Regions from separate parts of the Rhizobium sp. rho-13.1 genome, predicted to be linked through region 1. Evidence: predicted binding sites of a transcription regulator. Region 1 holds the regulator's gene; the other holds the start of a gene.
The links. Region 1 encodes PhoB, which activates phosphate uptake and scavenging genes when phosphate is short. Its sites were predicted from a motif close to TGTCATNNANCTGTCAT; they were not measured.
Positions count from the first base shown of each region.

Region 1 (6,113 bases):
CCAGACCATTCGTGGGAGAAGAATTTGCCGGAGCGACCGACGCCGGACTGGACCTCGTCGAGGATCAGCAGCAGGCCGTGCTCGTCGCAGAGTTCGCGAAGCGAACGCATGAACTCCTTGGCAACCGGGCGAACGCCGCCCTCGCCTTGCACCGGCTCGATGAGGATCGCTGCGGTCGCATCCGAGATCGCCGCCTTGACGGCCTCGAGGTCGCCGAACGGAACCTGATCGAAGCCGGGGGCCTTCGGGCCGAAGCCTTCGAGGTATTTTTCCTGGCCGCCGGCAGCGATCGTCGCCAACGTCCGGCCGTGGAAGGCGCCTTCGAAGGTGATGATGTGGAATTTTTCCAGATGGCCCTTCGAATACTGGTAGCGGCGGGCCGTCTTGATGGCGCATTCGAGCGCCTCGGCACCGGAATTGGTGAAAAACACCTTGTCGGCGAAGGTCGCATCGGTCAGCCGCCTGGCAAGCATTTCCTGGCCCGGGACCTCATAGAGGTTCGACAGGTGCCAGACTTTTTCAGCCTGCGTCTTCAGCGCTTCGACAAGGTGCGGATGTCCATGACCGAGCGACGACACGGCGACGCCGGCGCCGAAATCCAGATAGCGCTCGCCCGTTTCCGTGATCAGCCATACGCCCTCGCCTCGCTCGAACCGCAGGGGCGCGCGCATATAGGTGTCGTAGAGTGGCGCGGCTTCGGCCATGGCGCAATTCCTTCGATCGATCAGGACGTGACGGCTGTTGTCCTGCAACGCCGCCGTCGGCAATGAAAAATGCCGCCTTGCGGCGGCTTGGGCACTATTGTCGTTCCGCGGAACCATGTCAACAAACAGTGGATTAGTCAACGAATAGTTGATTTTAACCTTGCGGCAAAAGCCATATCGTGAGGGTCTGGAGACGGGCATTAAGGCTATTGCAGAAATACCACAGTAGGCAGCAAGTTGGGGAAAACTTGGAAATCGATTCTCCGCGATTCCCGCGACTCTTGTCACGGAGTCAGCCTCACACTAGGTTAAATCTTGATTACTAGACTGCAATGCGGCGGACCTAGTCACCACAATTTAAGAGCGTTTTGTGCCTCGATAGCATTCGAGGCAATGGCGAAGGATTCCGCCATCATGAACGCAGTCGGAGACAAGCATGAATTGGACGGACGAGCGCGTCGAAAGGCTCACGAAATTATGGGCCGAAGGATTGAGCGCCAGCCAGATCGCGGCGCAGCTCGGCGGCGTCAGCCGTAACGCTGTCATCGGCAAGGTGCATCGACTTTGCCTGCCAGGCCGAGCAAAGGCCGGCGGCACATCGTCGACGGCGCGCTCCACCAAGCGTAACGTTGCTCCCGCCCGGCCGACCACCTTTGGCGCCCGCCCTGCCGCCCCGCGCTCGACGGTTCGTGCCGAAGGCGCAACCATGGTCAAGGAAGATGCCGAGCTAGACGCAACGGCACCCGTGCAGTTCCGCCCATCCTCCAATGCCATCGCGCCGGTTGCCCGCCGCATTGGTCTGACGGACCTGACGGAACGCACCTGCAAGTGGCCGGTCGGCGATCCGCTGAAGGACGACTTTCACTTCTGCGGTCATGAATCGCCAGATCAGTCTCCCTACTGCACATACCACCAGAAGTTGGCGTACCAGCCAGTTCACGAGCGCCGTCGCGCCGCCCGCTAAGCCGGGTAAAAACGACAACAGAGAACGGGCCGCGAGGCCCGTTTTGCGTTTCAGGTTTTGATGGCCCAGAAACGTGTCAGGGATGCAAACTCGCACCTTTGACGATCTTGTCCACGAGCTTCTTTTCGGCCCGCAGCGCGATGCCGACCAGCCTGGCGGTGTCGGGACCGAACTCGAGGAATACGGCCCGGTTGGCGGCATCGTGACCTGTCGCGAACATTTCTTCGATATAGGCCGATACTCGCGCCTGGCGTTCCAGCGCGCGCTTGTGGATAGTCCTTAGCACGTCCTGATCCGCCACAAGCACGACCATCGGCTGAACGCTCATGGGACTGTAGACATGGCCGAGAGCATCCCGGTATGCTTCGCCGATGATTTCCGGCGACTGGGCAGTGATCCCGCTCACAAGGAAGGCCGTGACGTTGAGCTTCTGCCAGGTAGCGAGGTCATGGCGGATGACAATCGCGATTTTGGTATCGAACATGTACAAGAACTCCATGGAAGGCATCGAAAGAACCGATCGAATAGCGCCTGCCCATGCCCTCGGTCTTGAACGTTCGTGCAAGATCGGTTTTCGCGACGGATTGAGCATCGCCGCGTCCAGCCACGGCATCGAGCGCATGGAAGCGCGCTTTCACGGCAACGGCTTTTCGCCGCACAGACATGACACATATGCACTGGGTCTGACCCTCCGTGGTGTCCAGACGTTCCGCTATCGCGGCGCGGAGCGCTTTAGCCGTCCCGGCAACGTGATCGTTCTGCATCCCGATGAAGTCCACGATGGCGCGGCAGGCACCGACGACGGACTGATCTACCGGATGCTCTATTTGCCGCCCGCGGTGGTCGGCCTCCTCGAGGTGGGCAATCGGGCCCTGCCCTTCGTCCGCGATCCCGTCGTGACTGACGCTGGCCTATTGTCTGCGCTGGCGGACGTCCTTTCGGATCTCGACCATGCGCCGAACGATCTGGCGATGGACGACGCGGTTGCGCGGCTGACGGCGGGACTCTTCCGACAGGCCGACGACCCGAGGAAAGCACCCACGAGAATCGATCGCCCAGCTGTCCTGCTGGCGCGTGATTTTTTGACCGAGCATTGCGAAGAGGGTGTCAGTTCCGAAACGTTGGAGGCGATCAGCGGTCTGGACCGTTACGAACTGTCGCGGCAGTTCCGGCGGGCCTTCGGCACCAGTCCGCACCGTTATCTCGTGATGCGTCGTCTTGACCGAGCCAAGCGGCTGCTAGGTGCCGGCTATGGCCTTGCCGGAGCCGCTGCAGAAGCGGGGTTTGCCGATCAGGCACATTTTACCCGCCATTTCCGGGCCGCCTTCGGTATGACCCCGGGCAGATGGCTGGCAATGCATGATTGCCAACCCTAGTAGTGTCAGCCCGCTAAATGCACCGACTGGATGGCACCGGCACCATCATCGGCGCCTGCACTCCAGCCTCAGACTTCCATGGAATAGCCGGCGCCGCGCACGGTGCGGATGACGTCCTGCATGTTGGAAAAATTCAGGGCCTTGCGCAGCCGGCCGACATGCACGTCAACGGTGCGTTCGTCGACGTAGATGTCATGGCCCCAGACGCCGTCGAGCAGCTGCGAGCGGGAAAACACCCGGCTTGGCGATGCCATCAGGAATTCCAGCAGGCGGAACTCCGTCGGGCCGAGGCGAACCTCGCGGCTCTTGCGATGTACCCGGTGCGTCTCGCGGTCGAGTTCGATGTCGCCGCAACGAAGGACGCTGGACAGCACCTCCGGGCGGGCGCGGCGCAGCATGGCGCGGACACGGGCCATCAGTTCCGGCGTCGAGAACGGCTTGACGACATAGTCGTCTGCACCGGTGGAAAGGCCACGGACGCGCTCACTTTCTTCGCCACGCGCCGTCAGCATGATGATCGGCAGACGTTCGGTCTCCGGCTTCATGCGCAGGCGGCGGCAAAGTTCGATGCCGGAAACACCCGGCAGCATCCAGTCGAGGATCAGGAGATCCGGAATGCGCTCCTGCAAGCGCATCTCGGCTTCATCGCCCCTCAGGATCGTATCGACTTCGAAACCTTCTGCTTCAAGGTTATAGCGCAGCAGCACGCTCAGCGCTTCTTCATCTTCTACGACGGCAACTCTCGGAACCATGGGGCCCGCTCTCCTTCAAAAACCCTTCAGGCCTATTCCGTCATGGCGCCGACGGTATTGGCAGTATCGTCCTTCGGGCGGTCGCCCTCAGGCAATGCACCGGTCGCCATGTAGAAAATCGTCTCGGCGATGTTGGTGGCGTGGTCGCCGATGCGCTCGATGTTCTTGGCGCAGAACAGCAGATGCGTGCAGGTGGTGATGTTGCGCGGATCTTCCATCATGTAGGTCAGCATCTCGCGGAACAGCGAGGTATACATCGCGTCGATTTCCTCGTCGCGCTCGCGGATGGAGACCGCCTTGTCGGGCGAGCGGGTCGTGTAGACGTCGAGAACTTCCTTCAACTGGACGAGCGCCAGTTCGGACAGATGCTCGATGCCGCGTGCCAGGCTGCGCGGTACGCCGGTGCCCTGCACGGCGATAACGCGCTTGGCCGTGTTCTTGCCGAGGTCGCCGACGCGTTCCAGATCGGCGGCGATCCGGATCGAGCCCATGATTTCGCGCAGGTCGGCAGCCATCGGCTGGCGGCGGGCAATCGTCAGGATCGCCTTGTCGCCGACTTCGCGCTCGGCATGATCGAGGATCGTATCGTCAGAGATGACCTTCTGAGCCAGCCCGACATCGCCATTGACCAGCGCGCGGACGGATTCACCGACCATCTGCTCGGCAAGGCCGCCCATCTCGGAGATGCGCCGCGTCAGGAATTTCAAATCTTCGTCGTAGGCGGAATGAATGTGTGTCGAAACCATTTTCTATCCTCAAATTGAAAGGCGTCACGGAACGTAGGTCTGCTCGGCGCGGCGACGGCAACGGGTTTCGCCTTTTCGAGGCCCTTTTTGATATCGGCCTAATGCTCGCCCTTTTATGTCAGCCCAATGAAACAATTATGACAATCGAAATCATTGAATTAATTCAATTTTCGCAGCCTCGAATAAGGTGTCACCGGGTTATTCAGAAGCGCACCGTGAAATCCGTGCCGCGGCCGACTTCGGATTTGACGATCAGCCTGGCCCGGTGACGGGTCAGGATGTGCTTGACGATGGCGAGCCCGAGGCCTGTGCCCTTCTTGGACCGGCTGTTTTCGACGCTGACGCGATAAAACCGCTCGGTCAGGCGCGGCACGTGTTCGGCCGGAATTCCGCCGCCGCTGTCGGACACGGTGACCTCCACAGGCTCGCCGGGCTTGTTGCGCAACGTCACGTCGACGCGCTTGCCCTCCTGACCGTACTTGCAGGCATTCTCGATCAGGTTTTCGAACACCTGCACCAGTTCGTCGCGATCACCGGTCACCTCCGCCTTGCCTGACGGCATATGCAAATTGATAGTGACATCGAGATCCATCGCCAGCGGCACCAGCGCATCGCGCACATGGCCAAGCAGCGGCACGAGATCGACCTTCTGGTCCGGCGCCAGATGGGACTTCAACTCGAGCCGCGACAGCGACAGGAGATCGTCGACCAGCCGGCTCATGCGGGTCGCCTGATCGAACATGATCGCCAGAAAGCGCTCCTGCGCCTTGGGATCGTTGCGCGCTGGCCCCTGGATGGTCTCGATGAAGCCGCGCAGCGAGGCCAGTGGCGTGCGCAACTCATGGCTGGCGTTGGCGACGAAATCCGACCGCATGCGGTCGATATGACGCAACTCCGAGACGTCGCGAAACGACAGCAGGAAGAATGTCTGGTTGCCGAGATCGGAGAGCGCCAGCTCGACAGGCGCAATCCGCACTATGAAGACACGCTCCGACGGCAGACGCTCGGAATGCTCGATCTGGTTGGGCACGCCGGTGGCAATCGTTTCCCGCACCATGTCGAGAATGCCGGGCGAGCGCAGCTTTGCCGACAGGTGGGCGCCAATCGGGAAGAGGTCGAGCGCCCTCTCTGCTGCAGGGTTCTGATAGAACACCGACGCCTCGCGATCCAGCACCAGAACTGGCATGTCGAGACCAGCCAGGCCTGCGGTCATCGGCCTCAGGACTGCCGCCAGATCTACCGGGGCCGGCTCGACTTTCGCCGGCTGCGCCCTGCGCGCCACCAGGGGTGCGCGCAGCAGGGCAACGGCAACCACGACCAGCAGCACGGCGAGGATGGCCACCACGTCGGTACCCTCCGCCATGGCCAGAATGGCAACCAGCACGGCCAGAATCAGGATCGCTCTTTCCTGCTTCAAGCGCTGCCCGAGCCGATTTAAAATTGATGTATTCTCTTCCAACGCCGCCGGTCCGATTCTACGTCCACACGTCTAAGACTCGGACTGATATAGCAAATTCATGACAGAAGTTTTCAGCACTATCCACAGTCGTGGAACCCTTGGGCTCCCTCGC
Region 1 is NZ_SCFL01000002.1:374,388-380,500, reverse strand. It holds gene EQW76_RS08310 (aspartate aminotransferase family protein) at 1-704, opposite strand, end outside; gene EQW76_RS08305 (GcrA family cell cycle regulator) at 1,141-1,668, shown strand; gene EQW76_RS08300 (DUF2000 family protein) at 1,745-2,152, opposite strand; gene EQW76_RS08295 (AraC family transcriptional regulator) at 2,166-3,044, shown strand; gene phoB (phosphate regulon transcriptional regulator PhoB) at 3,113-3,796, opposite strand; gene phoU (phosphate signaling complex protein PhoU) at 3,829-4,542, opposite strand; gene phoR (phosphate regulon sensor histidine kinase PhoR) at 4,745-6,001, opposite strand.

Region 2 (6,113 bases), on a different contig from region 1:
CAGCCGCGATCAGCGCCATCAGGTAGAAACCCGACGTGCCGAGCCAGCCGTAGACATAGCCGGAGGCGATAGTCGCGATGCCGAGACACATGCCATTATAGAAAAAGTAGACGCCCTGCGCGGACGCCTCCTGCGTTTCCTGCACCGTCGCCACGATGCGGCGCTGCACGCCGATGTGGACGCAGGCATAGGTGAAGGCGTGAAAGCACTGCAGCACGAAGTGGCCTGCAAAGCCGAGGTCCATCGGAAAGACGATCCACCGGCAGACGCACATCGCCGCGCCGAAGCGCATCAGGGTCCAGGCACTGAACCGGCGTCCCAGCCGTTTCGAGAGGAAGAAGATCGTCACCTCGGCCGCCACCCCGGCGCTCCAGAGTATCCCCACCTGCGTGCCTGAAAAACCGATCTGGTGCCAGTAGATCGAGGCGAATGTGTAGAACAGCGCATGGCTTGCCTGCTGGACCGAAACGCCGATCATGGTCAGCAGCAGGCGCGGATTCCTGAGCGCATTGCCGATGGGCGGCGCCTTGATGTCGAGCGGCAGGCCGCGACGCCGCGTTGGCCCGATGCGGGGACAATAGAGCGCCATGACAGTCGTCAGGATGAAGCCGATGACCATTAGCGGCAAAACCATCCTGCCGCCGAACGCGCCGATCACCTGCCCGCCGATCAGTGTCGAGACAATGAAGGCGATCGATCCCCACACCCTGGTCGAACCGTAATCGATGCCCCAGCGGCGGACTCCCGAGATGGTAATCGACTCGACCACCGGCAGGTAAGGCGCATAGGTGGCGCCCTGCAGCGCATAGACCAACAGGACGGTCGCGAAGTCGTCGGTCCAGAACAGCGCGATCGCGGTCAACAGCGACAGGCCTCCGGACCAGAGAAGCACCGTCGCCCGTTCCCGCATCCTGTCGGCAAACAGCGCCACGACCGGCGCGACCAGCACCCGCACGACCATCGGCAAGGCGAGAATGATACCGATCTGCTGGTCGTTGAACTTCAGTGTCGCGAGGAAAACCGGAAAGAACGGCAGGGCGATGCCGTTGACGATCAGCGGGGCACAATAGGACAGGGCGCTGCGCAGCCGGAAATAGGCAGGAGCCTCCCTGCCCGTCGAAGTCATCGTTGCGGGAATCATGACAATGCCTGATTTGGAAACGCTGATTCCCTACCACGCATTCGCGATCGCGCCTACGGCGGCGCCTTCAGATCGGCGGGAAATTCAAAGAGATGGAGGGCGTTGTCCGCTCACTCGGCAGCGGTCATCCCGGACGCCGCCTTTGCTTCGGCCATCATCAGCGCAAGGTCCATGGCCGGGCGCGACGGCAGACGATCCTGGCGGCTCTCGGCAACGGCTGTAGCAGGCTTGGCGTCGAGGATCTGGCGCCAGGTGATCAGTTCGAAGCTTCCATCCTCATGCTCGGCAATCGCCGTACAGCTTTCAACCCAGTCGCCGGTGTTGATGTAGCGCAGGCCATCGATGTCCTCGATGACGGCATGGTGGATATGGCCACAAATGACCCCGTCGGCATGATTGCGCTTGGCCTCTTCGGCCACCACGCGCTGGAACTCGCCGATGAAGTTGACCGCATGCTTGACCTGCTGCTTGGCCCAGGCTGAGAACGACCAGTAAGGCATGCCGAGCCGGCGCCGAATGCTGGCGAGCGCGATGTTCAGCACGATGGCGACGTCGTAGGCCCAGTCGCCGAGATAAGCGAGCAGCCGGGCGTTGCGGACCACCACATCGAATTCGTCGCCGTGCAGCACGAGATAGGTCTTGCCGTCGGCGGTGGTGTGGATCGCCCGTTCGGCGACCTCGATACCGCCGAAATGGTTACCCGGGAAATCGCGCAGGAATTCGTCGTGATTGCCGGGGATGTAGACGATGCGCGTGCCCTTGCGCGCCTTGCGCAGGATCTTCTGAACGACATCGTTGCAATCCTGCGGCCAGTACCAGCTGCGCTTCAGCCGCCAGCCGTCGATGATGTCGCCGACGAGGTACAGGGTATCGGCTTCGTGATAGCGCAGGAAGTCGAGAAGATAGTCAGCCTTGGCAGCCTTCGATCCCAGATGAACGTCGGAAATGAACAGGGTTCGGAAGTGTCGAGTGTCCATCAATGTCTCCACGAACGTAATGCCCGTGCCCCAATCTTCGCTGTGCCCGGAATAATCAGACTCGTGTTTCAGGAAGATGACATCATATCCAATTCGAGCGCGAAGATGGCGTAGCTTACCCCGCCGCGCATCGGCAAAATCTTGCCGCCATGCCACAATTCCGTACTGTGCACCCCCGAGGATTGTTGTATGCAGTGACGTGAAATCGTTAGACGAATGGTAATGGAGAAGCGTGATGGACCCGCAGGATGCATCGAAGGCACAGAAGAACATGACCAGCGGTGACCTCGACGAACAGGCGCTTTTCTTCCATCGCTATCCTCGTCCGGGCAAGCTGGAGATACAGGCGACGAAGCCGCTCGGCAACCAGCGCGACCTAGCGCTCGCCTATTCGCCGGGCGTCGCCGCTCCCTGTCTCGCCATCCGCGACAACCCTGAAATGGCTGCCGAATATACCTCGCGCGCCAATCTCGTGGCCGTCATATCCAACGGCACGGCCGTGCTTGGCCTCGGCAATATCGGTCCGCTGGCCTCAAAGCCGGTGATGGAAGGCAAGGCCGTCCTGTTCAAGAAGTTCGCCGGCATCGATGTCTTCGACATCGAGATCGAGGCACCGACCGTCGACGAGATGGTCTCGACGATCTCGGCACTGGAGCCGACCTTCGGCGGCATCAATCTCGAGGACATCAAGGCGCCCGAATGCTTCGACGTCGAGCGCCGGCTGCGCGAGATGATGAAGATCCCGGTCTTCCACGACGACCAGCACGGCACTGCGATCATCGTCGCCGCCGCCATACTGAACGGCCTGGAGCTGGCCGGCAAGACGATCGAGAACGTCAAGATCGTCGCATCCGGTGCAGGCGCTGCCGCACTCGCCTGTCTCAACCTTTTGGTCATTCTGGGCGCCAAGCGCGAAAACATCTGGGTCCACGATATCGAGGGCCTGGTCTACACCGACCGCAACGTGCTGATGGACGAGTGGAAGTCGGTCTATGCCCAGCCGAGCGACAAGCGGACGCTGGCCGAATCGATCGGCGGCGCCGATGTGTTCCTCGGCCTGTCGGCCGCCGGCGTGCTGAAGCCGGAACTGCTGGTACAGATGGCCGAAAAGCCGCTGATCATGGCGCTTGCCAATCCCAACCCCGAAATCATGCCGGAACTCGCCCGCGCCGCCCGGCCCGACGCGATGATCTGCACCGGGCGCTCGGATTTCCCGAACCAGGTCAACAACGTCCTCTGCTTCCCCTACATCTTCCGCGGCGCGCTGGATTGCGGCGCGACGACGATCAACGAGGAAATGAAGATGGCGGCAGTGCGCGCCATCGCAGCCCTTGCCCGCGAGGCACCGTCGGATGTTGCCGCCCGCGCCTATACCGGCGAGACCCCGATCTTCGGCCCGGAATACCTGATCCCTTCGCCCTTCGATCCCCGCCTGATCCTGCGCATCGCCCCGGCCGTCGCCAAGGCTGCGGAAGAGAGCGGTGTGGCGCTTCGCCCGATCACCGATTTCGATGCCTATCTCGACACGCTCAACCGCTTCGTCTTCCGCTCCGGCTTCGTCATGAAGCCGATCTTTGCAGCTGCCAAGCTCGCTCAGCCGAAGCGCGTCGTGTTTTCCGAAGGCGAAGACGAACGCGTGCTGCGCGCCGCACAGGTGCTGCTCGAGGAAAACACGGCCGTGCCGATCCTCATCGGCCGCCCCAGCGTCATCGAGACCCGCCTGAAGCGCTATGGCCTCAAAATCCGCCCGCATACCGACTTCGAAGTCATCAACCCGGAAGACGATCCGCGCTTCCGCGATTACGCCGACCTCTATTTCTCGCTGGTCGGCCGCAGCGGCGTCATCCCGGAGGCAGCCCGTACCATCGTGCGCACCAACACCACCGTCATCGGCGCACTGGCGCTGAAGCGTGGCGACGCCGATGCACTGATCTGCGGCCTCGAAGGCCGCTACGAGCGGCACCTACGCGTTGTCCGCCAGATTATCGGCAAGCGTAACAATGTCCGCGACTTCTCTGCCATGAGCCTGCTCATCTCGCAGCGCGGCAACACGTTCTATACCGACACCTACGTTAACTTTAATCCGACGGCCGAAGAGATTGCCGAATCGACAGTGCTGGCAGCGGAGGAAATCCGCCGCTTCGGGATCACGCCACGCGCCGCCCTTGTCTCGCATTCGAACTTCGGCTCGCGCGAATCGGAGAGCGCCACGAAGATGCGCAATGCCCTGCGGCTCATCCGGCTTGCAGCCCCCGATCTAGAGGTCGATGGCGAAATGCACGGCGACAGCGCGATTTCCGAGCATTTGCGCCGCCGCGTCATGCCGGATAGCACGCTGACCGACGAAGCCAACCTGCTGGTGTTCCCGAACCTCGATGCGGCCAACATCACGCTTGGCGTTGTCAAGGAGATGATTGACGGGCTGCATGTCGGCCCGATCCTGCTCGGAACGGCCCTGCCGGCCCATATCCTGTCGCCCTCGGTCACCTCCCGTGGCGTCGTCAACATGGCAGCCGTGGCCGTGGTCGAGGCATCGCAGCCCGGCTGATACTGACGGGACCGCCGGGCATCATCCCGGCGGTCGACCACCTGCTGCCGAGCGCAGGGCTGGCGCAAGTCAGTCGGCGCCATATATCTTGCGCGTGACAATGGATGAATTTTCGCCTTCGCCCGAGCTGAGGCGGAAACCATCCGAACGGAGCAGGCCAAAAGCGTGATAGTGGGCTGGAAACATTCATTTTGGGCGCTTGCCGCATCCTTGGCGATGGCAGCGCCACTGGCTGCCCAGACGAACGCAATCTGCGACGACCTGCGCGGCCAGATGGCCAATCTCAGCGAAACTGTCGGCACCAACCGCCAGCTCCGGCAATACCGCACCGCCATCGCCCAGCAGATATCCGAGTTGCGCCAAGTCGAGAACGACCTTGAGGAAAACGAGTGCTCGTCCGGCAGCATGGTGATCATAAACGGTGACGACGGCGGCACCTGCGCGCGGATCGAGGATACCCTGCAGCGCATGCAGCAGAACCTGCAGGATCTCGTCGCCAAGCGCGACCAGATCCAGCGCGGCGACGTTTCGGAAGGACCCACCCGCAACCAGCTTTCCGCAGCGCTGCGCGCCAACGGCTGCGAAGATCAGGATAGCGGCGATACCATCATCACCAACCGCCCGCCCCCGCAGGCAGGCATCGAGCCCAGCTACCCCGCAACCCCGGGGGCAACCACGCTGGACAGCAGTGGCGGCCCCTCCGGCAGCGAACCCGCACCGCAATCGCCGGTCCAGAGCTACGCCTTCGGTCAATCCTATGGCGGCGGAAATGTCCGCACGGTCTGTGTGCGCACCTGCGATGGCGGCTTCTTCCCGATGACCCAGAATGCAGCGCCCGGCGATTTCCAGCGGGATGGCGAAACCTGCGCGAGGATGTGCCCGGGCGTGAAGACCGAGTTGTTCTTCCACCGTCTGCCGGATCAGGAAACATCGGCGATGGTCTCCGCCTCGTCGGGCACCCCCTACAGCGCCATGCCCTACGCCTTCGCCTTCCGCAAACGGCCGCCGAATGAAAAGACCAGCTGCACCTGCAATCTGCCGGCCTATTACGAGGAAATGCGAAGGCAGAACGCGCTGACCAAGCCGCCAACCGCAGGCACGCAGCAAGGCTCGATTACGACGATCATCCCAAAAGCGTCGCCACCGGCCGTGCCGACGGCACCCGCAAAGGGCGATGCGCCGCCGGTGGAACGGCCCTACGATCCGTCCGCCGGCAATGTCCGTCAGGTCGGCCCGGCGTTCCTACAGCCCGACCAGCGCAAGCTAGACCTCACCCGTCCGGCCGTACCCGGCGAGCAGCCCCAGCAATAGGCCTCAGCCCTGCGGCTGGCCCCAGCCATTCTCGAACACTAGATCCTCCAGCGGCAATCGCTGCCGCCAGCCTTTGACGGCGAGTTCCGGTTCGCCATAGAGCTCGTCTACGAATCCCAGGCAGAGCCAGGCAATG
Region 2 is NZ_SCFL01000001.1:546,440-552,552, forward strand. It holds gene EQW76_RS02870 (MFS transporter) at 1-1,141, opposite strand, end outside; gene EQW76_RS02875 (UDP-2,3-diacylglucosamine diphosphatase) at 1,252-2,118, opposite strand; gene EQW76_RS02880 (NADP-dependent malic enzyme) at 2,354-4,666, shown strand; gene EQW76_RS02885 (DUF2865 domain-containing protein) at 4,883-5,977, shown strand; gene bluB (5,6-dimethylbenzimidazole synthase) at 5,981-6,113, opposite strand, start outside.
Region 2: EQW76_RS02875 (UDP-2,3-diacylglucosamine diphosphatase) is a predicted target of PhoB. The motif match lies at 2,184-2,200, and genes of this name have one in related genera.